DNA from 4 places in the Vibrio sp. 10N genome. Region 4 is predicted to be linked to each of the others. Evidence: predicted binding sites of a transcription regulator. Region 4 holds the regulator's gene; each other region holds the start of a gene.
The links. The regulator CRP, encoded in region 4, controls carbon source genes, mostly activating them, when cyclic AMP is high. The targets are predictions, from matches to a motif close to TGTGANNNNNNTCACA.
Positions count from the first base shown of each region.

Region 1: a site for CRP is predicted at 1,360-1,375, ahead of AAA946_RS13915 (CTP synthase). Genes of this name have one in related genera too.
Region 2: a site for CRP is predicted at 765-780, ahead of AAA946_RS22540 (glycogen/starch/alpha-glucan phosphorylase). Genes of this name have one in related genera too.
Region 3: a site for CRP is predicted at 1,051-1,066, ahead of cdd (cytidine deaminase). Genes of this name have one in related genera too.

Region 1 covers NZ_BTPM01000001.1:3,003,310-3,005,515, forward strand. The annotation lists gene AAA946_RS13915 (CTP synthase) at 1-1,274, opposite strand, end outside; gene mazG (nucleoside triphosphate pyrophosphohydrolase) at 1,437-2,206, opposite strand, start outside.
Region 2 covers NZ_BTPM01000002.1:1,434,488-1,436,693, reverse strand. The annotation lists gene malT (HTH-type transcriptional regulator MalT) at 1-410, opposite strand, end outside; gene AAA946_RS22540 (glycogen/starch/alpha-glucan phosphorylase) at 956-2,206, shown strand, end outside.
Region 3 covers NZ_BTPM01000001.1:1,859,859-1,862,064, reverse strand. The annotation lists gene cdd (cytidine deaminase) at 56-943, opposite strand; gene AAA946_RS08555 (CidB/LrgB family autolysis modulator) at 1,107-1,793, opposite strand; gene AAA946_RS08550 (CidA/LrgA family protein) at 1,795-2,160, opposite strand.
Region 4 covers NZ_BTPM01000001.1:3,142,819-3,145,024, forward strand. The annotation lists gene AAA946_RS14630 (phosphoribulokinase) at 1-198, shown strand, start outside; gene crp (cAMP-activated global transcriptional regulator CRP) at 442-1,074, shown strand; gene AAA946_RS14640 (DUF1338 domain-containing protein) at 1,145-1,936, opposite strand; gene astD (succinylglutamate-semialdehyde dehydrogenase) at 1,947-2,206, opposite strand, start outside.

The DNA of each region.
Region 1 (2,206 bases), 140 kb from region 4:
TTACCTTCACCATCAACCCACTCTGTGATCAAGCCTACCACAGGGTATTTCGTCTCTTTGTTAAATTCTGTTGAATGCGCGCCTTCCATACCCGCTACGTTACGAGCGTATTCGATAAGCGCAACTTGCATCCCTAGACAGATACCTAGGTAAGGAACTTTGTTCTCACGTGCGTATTTTGCAGCAAGGATCTTACCTTCAACACCGCGGTCACCGAAGCCACCAGGTACTAGGATTGCGTCTAGGCCTGCTAGTGCTTCTTCGCCTTTAGTCTCTACGTCTTGTGAGTCAACATACTTGATCTTCACGTTTAGACGGTTTTTAAGGCCAGCGTGCTTAAGTGCTTCGTTTACCGACTTGTAGGCATCAGGTAGTTCAATGTACTTACCTACCATACCGATAACGACTTCACCCGTTGGGTTCGCTTCTTCGTAGATTACCTGTTCCCACTCAGATAGGTTTGCTTCTGGAGCAGTGATACCAAAGCGAGTACAAACAAGATCGTCAAGACCTTGCGCTTTAATCAGTTGAGGGATCTTGTAGATAGAATCTACGTCCTTCATTGAGATAACCGCTTTCTCTTGTACGTTACAGAACAGAGCAATCTTCTTACGCTCGTTTGCAGGGATCATGCGATCGCTACGACAAACTAGAATATCTGGTTGGATACCGATAGATAGAAGCTCTTTCACCGAGTGTTGCGTTGGCTTAGTTTTCACTTCGCCCGCAGCGGCTAGATAAGGTACAAGAGTCAGGTGCATGAACATAGCGCGCTCACGGCCAAGCTCAACCGCTAGCTGACGGATAGCTTCCATAAATGGTAGAGATTCGATATCACCAACTGTGCCACCAACTTCAACGATCGCAACGTCGTGGCCTTCAGAACCAGCGATGACACGATCTTTAATAGCGTTTGTGATGTGTGGGATAACCTGAATAGTCGCACCTAGGTAGTCACCACGACGCTCTTTACGTAGAACGTCAGCGTAAACACGACCAGCAGTAAAGTTGTTGCGTTTTGTCATCTTGGTACGGATGAAACGCTCGTAGTGACCAAGGTCCAGGTCAGTTTCAGCGCCATCTTCCGTGACGAACACTTCACCGTGCTGAGTTGGGCTCATTGTGCCCGGATCAACGTTGATGTAAGGGTCAAGCTTCATCATGGTCACTTTAAGACCACGTGCTTCTAAAATTGCTGCAAGAGATGCTGCTGCAATACCTTTACCTAGAGAGGATACTACCCCGCCAGTAACAAAAATATAATTTGTCGTCATGTTTAACCTGAAGTTGGTTGAATGAGGGAAAATGGATTTCTTCTGGACGGGATGCAAATATACCAGAAGCCCTTTACCGCCACAACGTGAAACTTATCACATTCAAAATTTTTATTTTTTGCTTCAAATCAATAGTAGAAACTTACACTAGTGAGAAGCGGTTCACAAATCCGAGCTGTTTTCTTGTTTTTTTACATCATTCCAAAACGCATCCAGCTCTTGAAGACTGAAGTCCGTCAATAACTTACCTTCCTCCGTAACACGCGCTTCTACCCCCTTAAATCGGCGAGAAAATTTGTCGTTGGCTTTTCTTAGCGCGACTTCAGGATCTTTCTGCAAATGGCGAGCAAGATTCACTGCGGCAAACAAGAGATCGCCGACTTCTTCTTCCAATTTGTCTTCGTTTACATCGACTTGAATCGCTTCTTCAACGACCTCTTCGATCTCTTCTTGAACCTTCTCAACCACAGGCCCAAGAGCATCCCAATCGAAGCCAAATTTTGCACAACGTTTCTGAATTTTGTTGGCTTTGGAAAGCGCAGGAAGCGACTGTGGTATTGAGTCTAGAATACTTTGCGCAGTTTTGCCTAGTTGCGCTTTTTCCTTCTGTTTCTCTGCTTCCCAATTGGCATTGATCGCCGCTTCATCTTCAAACTCAACGTCAGAAAAAACGTGCGGATGGCGGCGCGTGAGCTTGTCGTTAAGTCCTTCTACTACTTCATTAAAATCAAACAAACCCTGCTCTTTAGCCATTTGACTATAGAAGATCACTTGGAACAGCAGATCGCCTAGCTCTTCTTTTAGGTTCGGCCAGTCTTTGTTGTGAATCGCATCGACGACTTCAAAGGTTTCTTCGATGGTGTGCGGGACTATGGTGTCGAAGGTTTGTTTTCTATCCCATGGGCAGCCTTTCTCTTCATCACGAAGCTGCG
Region 2 (2,206 bases), on a different contig from region 4:
TCTTCATCGGTGATGAGGTGGTAATCATCCAGCACGATATAGCACTCGTGATGGTAGCTGGTTAGCTCGGCGAACACTTCACTAAACAGTGAGTGCAGAGATGAAAATTGTCGACGTTCTGCCAGCTTTTGGGCATTAGGACAGCTATTGCTGGTGGCTTTATTAATGGCTTGCAGCAAGTAATTGACGAAACGAAATGGGTCGTTGTCACTTTCATCAATGCTGTACCAACCTACATGTGGTTTGTCCGATAACCATTGAGCGGCCATCGTTGTTTTACCGTAACCTGCCGGCGAGCGAAAAAGTACCAGTTTATAAAAGGGAGCCTGTGCAAGCAGATCTAATACTCGTGGGCGCACAATAGCATTGTGCAAGCGGCCCGGACGAGTCAGTTTTGAAGGAATCCACATACGATTTTTCCTACTAATTATTATTTTCTTCTTCTCCTAAAGGAGGAGAGAGTGATTACCACGGCTTTATAGAGCAAACTCGATGGTATGAAACACTGGGTTATACCGTTGTTGATCGAGCGCCAGATTTTAATTATTGCGTGTCTTATAGCCCAACTACGCCTCATAAATGTGAAGTCGGTCACTTAATGGTGACTGTTCGCAGAGGGTTTGGCTTGCCATGTATACAAAAAAACGCATTTCTTTGGGGGTTTTTCACGGCTAATTGTGATCTCAACAACAATTTTTGTATTTAGTTGCAATCTGGATAGTAAAGGTTTCTTAGTTAGCACTTAGATTAAAAACTGAGCTTGGCGTGATCGCTATCACCCGAAAAAACCGAATCGGATAGCGGAATGGGAGATCGATCACTAAGTGGAGTGGAGTACGCCCTCTACGCCCTCCTCACTCATCCTCTAGGGAGTCGGACTTAGGAGGATGTTTATGGACACGTCACCATGCACGATATGTGACAGATGGATAAAACTTGAAAGTGAGATTTCGTAATGAAACCTGCGCAACAGAAAAAATTTGATAAAGCTTCTTTCCAAGAAAGTGTTAAGAAACACCTGTCAGCGACTTACGCAACAACGGTAGAGACTGCAACAGAGCGTCAGTGGTATCTAGCAATGGGCCGTGCGCTTGCAGAGCTAACGACTTTTGACCTGCTTCAAACTGAAGCCGATGAGCGCATCAAGAGCGCGAAGAGCGTTAACTACCTATCTCTAGAATTCCTAATCGGTCGTCTAACAGGTAACAACCTAATCAGCATGGGTTTGTACGAGCAAGTGACAGATGCAATGGCAGAACTTGGTCACAACCTAACTGACCTTCTAGAAGAAGAGCGTGACCCATCATTGGGTAACGGTGGTCTAGGTCGTTTAGCAGCATGTTTTATGGATTCATGTGCAGCTCAAGAATTCCCAACTGTAGGCTACGGTCTTCACTACGAATACGGTCTATTTAAGCAATCATTCGAAGATGGTCGCCAAAAAGAGGCACCAGACGCATGGTGTGGTGTTGAAGGTTACCCATGGGAAGTTGCTCGTCCTGAACTTGCACAAGAGATCGGTTTCTTCGGTCACGTTGAAGTTGTAAACGTAAACGGTAAAGACGTTCGTAAATGGGTTCCAGGCATGACTGTGAAAGCGATGCCTTGGGATCTTCCAATCGTTGGCTATGAGTCTGACACGGTATACCCACTACGTCTTTGGGAATGTCAGGCAATCGCTCCTTTCTCTCTAGAAAGCTTCAACAACGGTGATTACTTCGAAGCACAGCACGCGCTTATCGATGCGGGCAACATCACTAAGGTTCTATACCCGAACGACAATCACGAGAAAGGTAAGACACTGCGTCTAATGCAGCAGTACTTCCACTCAGCAGCATCTGTACGCGACATTCTACGTCGTCACGAAGCAGCAGGTTACACGCTAGCGGATCTTCCTAAGCAAGAAACCATTCAGCTTAACGATACGCACCCAACGATTGCGATTCCTGAACTCATGCGCATCCTTCTTGATGAGAAAGGTTTAAGCTGGGATGAGGCGTGGGCGATTTCTTCTAAAACGTTCGCATACACAAACCACACACTACTTCCAGAAGCACTAGAGACTTGGTCTGAGTCGCTAATCCAGCGTCTACTTCCTCGTCACATGGAAATCATTTTCGAAATCAACCACCACTTCTTGCAAGACGTTCGTGCAATGTGGCCTGGCGATGGTGAGAAGCAAGCGAAGCTGTCTATCATCCAAGAA
Region 3 (2,206 bases), 1.3 Mb from region 4:
GGCGAGGCTATGATTATTGTTCAATAAAGCTGATTTCGTTCAATAGAACAGTTGGCTAAAGAGCGACATATTCCAATGGAATATCTGGGTCGATAGCTTCTAGCGTCGCTTGTGTGTCAGCTAGATGGCTAATTTTACCGGAGGCCATCTCTGCAAGCGCCACGAGTTGAATATCTTCGAACGACTGCCCTGCTAGTAATAGTTGCATGAAAGCAACTTGAAGCGGAGGCAGGCTAGGGTTGAATGCCGCGTTTTCCGCATAAGCACCTTTGAAGGTATTGCCGTCTTTAGTGCTAATAGCAACGCCACTAAGGTTCTTAGTATAAGGCGAGTGGCTTTGATTTAGCGCATCAACAGCAGCGAGAACCAATGTGTCTGTTTCATCGGTTGAGAGCCCGTGCTGTTTAGGACTCATTAGCGCATCGGTAATACCTAAATCTTTAGGACCGAACGATTCTGGTAGGTACTCTTGTAACGTCATTTCATCACGTTGAGGCAATTGCACAACCAAAGAATCGGCGGTGGTCAGCTCATTCATGAACTGACGACAGTGGCCGCAAGGACTGTAGTTGATGGTGATGTCCTTCAGACCAGTTTCACCTTTCATCCAAGCATGGCTGATAGCGGACTGCTCGGCATGAACGGTTTGACCAAGTTGAGCTCCAATGATTTCCATGTTGGCACCAAAATACAGGCGTCCGGATAATCCACGAACGATCGCGCCAACAAAAAACTCTGAAATCGGCGCATAGGAATACGCTGCTGCAAAAGGTAAAAGGGCGACACGCAGCTCGCTATCGTCAAGACCAGACAAAGCCTGGAGCTTTTCAAACTGCTCTTTGGATAAAGTCGCATCGAAATCTGGAGCCGTTAAAATAGGCTTTAAAAATGTAGCAATATGCTCTGGAATGTCGGCCAACGCAGAATCAAAACGATCAGTCATGCGGTTTCCTATGTGATGAAGTGTTTTGTACATTCTAAGCAAGTTTTGGGGATATAAAGGTGATGATGATCACATGTATGGTTGCAACAATTGTAAAAGTTGCAATATAAGAGTGATGTCACACAAAGAGCGGGTTGCTAGTTCTGACAACCCGCAATAGGTATTAGTGAAGCCAATGGCTCAACCAAATCGAAAAGGCGAACATTGATGGTGCTAAGACTGAGGTAATGACACCGCATATTACTAGTGCTAGGGAGCTAAACGCGGCATCGCGAGGATCTTTTTCAGCGCTTGTAGCAGTGCCTAAGGCGTGAGATACCGTTCCCATGGTGAGACCTTTCGCAATAGGGTGGGTGACGCCTAATAGTTGGTAAATTGGATAGGCCATAATGGCACCGAATAGGCCAACAAGTAACACAAGGATGGCTGCAATCGCAGGCTCTCCGCCAAGATGACTAGAAACCTCCATTGCGATAGGAGTAGTAACGGACTTACCAAGCAAGCTAGCAATAAGCTCCATGTCTGCACCCAGCAATACGGCGATAATCGATGCCGTAAACATAGACGCGATGCTTCCTACACCGCAGGCAAGGGCAATGATGCGCCAGTTTTGGCGTATCTGAGGAAGTTGCTCGTACAGAGGGTAGGCTAGAGCAACAACCGCAGGTTGAAGCAAGTAGCTGATCCACTCGTTGTCTGCATAGTAGGTATCAAATGGTACATTCAGTACCAGTAGCAGAGGGATCAGCATTGCGATGCTAAGTAAAAGCGGATTGAAAATGGGATTCTTCGCTTTTATGGCAATAAAGCGTGCAATAAAAAACACGATAACGGTGACAGGAAGCCACATATTACTTGTCTCCCTTCTTTAAAAAGCGATCAAGGAACACCGAAAGCACAATCAATACGATCAAAGATCCACCCACAGCACTAGCTAGAATAGGGAGTGCGTTGCTCACTAGCATATCGAAGTGATTCATCAGGCCGACACTTATCGGCACAAAGAGCAAAATCATATAGCGAATAAACACATGAGCTCCGGGTTGCACTAAGCGAACCGGGATCATGCCGGTGGCTAGGCCTGCAAATAGAAGCAACATGCCAAACACACTTCCAGGGATGGAAACGTCGAGTAGGCTTTGAAGGGCGTTACCTAACCAAAGTGAAACAAAAATAATGGCAAAAGAGGCTACATAGCGAAGCACGGTTTTTAGCATGGCTTCCTCTTAGTAAAAAATAGAGTGTTCATACAGTGGGCAGCCT
Region 4 (2,206 bases):
TTGGATGAGAGTTTTGTCGTGATCCGCTTGCGTGGTATCAAGAATGTCGACTTCCCGTACCTACTAGCGATGATTGATGGTTCGTTCATGTCGCGTCATAACACCATTGTCGTACCGGGCGGTAAGATGAGTTTTGCGATGGAGCTAATCGTCAGGCCAATACTTCAGCAACTTATAGAAACCGGGAAAATAGGTTAGGAATTGTGAGCCAAATCAGCCTGTTTTTTTGTATCGTGATCATGTGCACAGTTTTGTATAGATAAATAGGCTTTTGACACGATTAAAATCAAGAAAAGCGGCGCAAAAAAGGATACTATTTCTAGGAAACAGAAGATCGCTTGCGCCATCTTCAAAGTGCTTTTATGCTAGTAGGTCTTAACCAACGGGCTTGCTAACAAATATGGAAAGCAGCAAGCATACCCTGCAGAGGAAGTAAGATATATGGTTCTAGGTAAACCTCAAACCGACCCAACGTTAGAGTGGTTCCTTTCACACTGCCACATTCACAAGTACCCATCAAAGAGCACGCTTATTCACGCGGGCGAGAAAGCAGAAACGCTTTACTACATCGTCAAAGGCTCTGTAGCGGTACTGATTAAAGATGAAGAAGGCAAAGAGATGATCTTGTCTTACCTAAACCAAGGTGACTTCATCGGTGAACTTGGCTTGTTCGAAGAGGACCAAGAACGTACGGCATGGGTACGAGCAAAATCACCTTGTGAAGTTGCGGAAATCTCATTCAAGAAGTTCCGTCAGCTTATCCAAGTAAACCCAGACATTCTAATGCGCTTATCTGCTCAGATGGCAAGTCGTCTACAAGTGACTAGCCAAAAAGTAGGTGACCTAGCGTTCCTAGACGTAACGGGTCGTATTGCACAGACGCTACTAAACCTAGCGAAACAACCAGATGCAATGACTCACCCTGACGGCATGCAAATCAAGATCACTCGTCAAGAGATCGGCCAAATCGTAGGTTGTTCTCGTGAGACAGTAGGTCGTATTCTTAAGATGCTAGAAGAGCAGAACCTAATTTCTGCCCACGGTAAGACTATCGTGGTGTACGGTACTCGTTAATAGCGCGTCGACAGATTTAAAAAGCCACCTTCGGGTGGCTTTTTTGTTGTTGGGGCTTTTATTTTTGAGGTTATTGATGTGTACTCTCAAAAATTTTGTCCGCCGATGCGGCGACAAAGCCTTGATAGTAACTGCCATCGGCTAACTGGTAGCGCTTAGCAAACTCATAGAAACCACCAGGAATCACCTGGTCACCATCAGTAAATGCCACGGATACTTTGTCTGCCATCGTTGAGGATTGCTCCAAAAGAACCTCTGGTGAGCCTTTTACCTCGCCACCCGATTCATTAATTGCAAACCCAGCGTCACGAAGACGCTGATTGACCTCAACCACTTCGGCAAAACGATCAAGCTGGTTCACACTCACTGTAAAGTGATTCGCACCATAACCGTGAGCGGCAAGCCATGAAGCATACTCGCTTTCTTGCGCCAGCGTTTGGAAGTCTTGATAGCTCAGATCCCACAAGCGGCCACCATATAAGAAGTCAGCAGAAGATAGCTTAGCACTGTCCACCTGCGCCACTAGCTTAGCCACGATATCTTGTAGCGACTGAGAGCACTCTTCCACTCGCAATTCGCTGATAAACACCTTAGGAAGCAGAGCATTGCTATGTTCTAAGTGAATCGCAGTCAGCTTTTTGGATTCAAAGTCGTAATGACCACTCACCTCGTAACCAAGATCTAGAAACGGCTTAGCCAGCGTGTCGATACCCAGTGGCGCGACATTAAAGGTTCGCAGTGCAATATGGTCATTGATGAGCGACTCATCTTCCCTCAGCAAGTCATGAACCTTGTGAGCAGATGGACATAAGCGAGTAATGTAGTCTTGCCACAAATGGCCAAATAACGCGTCAACAGTCATAGCCTACTCCTTATAGTTCAATGCCAGGGCTCAAGGTCGCAGGAAGAATGGTATTGTCGCCTTCCATTGATGCCATAGGGTAAGCGCAGTAATCTGCTGCGTAGAACGCACTTGGGCGAAGGTTGCCAGAGGCGCCCGGTCCGCCAAACGGCGCATCACCACTCGCACCTGTGAGCTGACGATTGCGATTTACAATGCCAGCACGAATATGGTCTGTGAAATATTGCCACTCTTCATCGCGCTCAGAGATAAGACCTGCCGACAAACCAA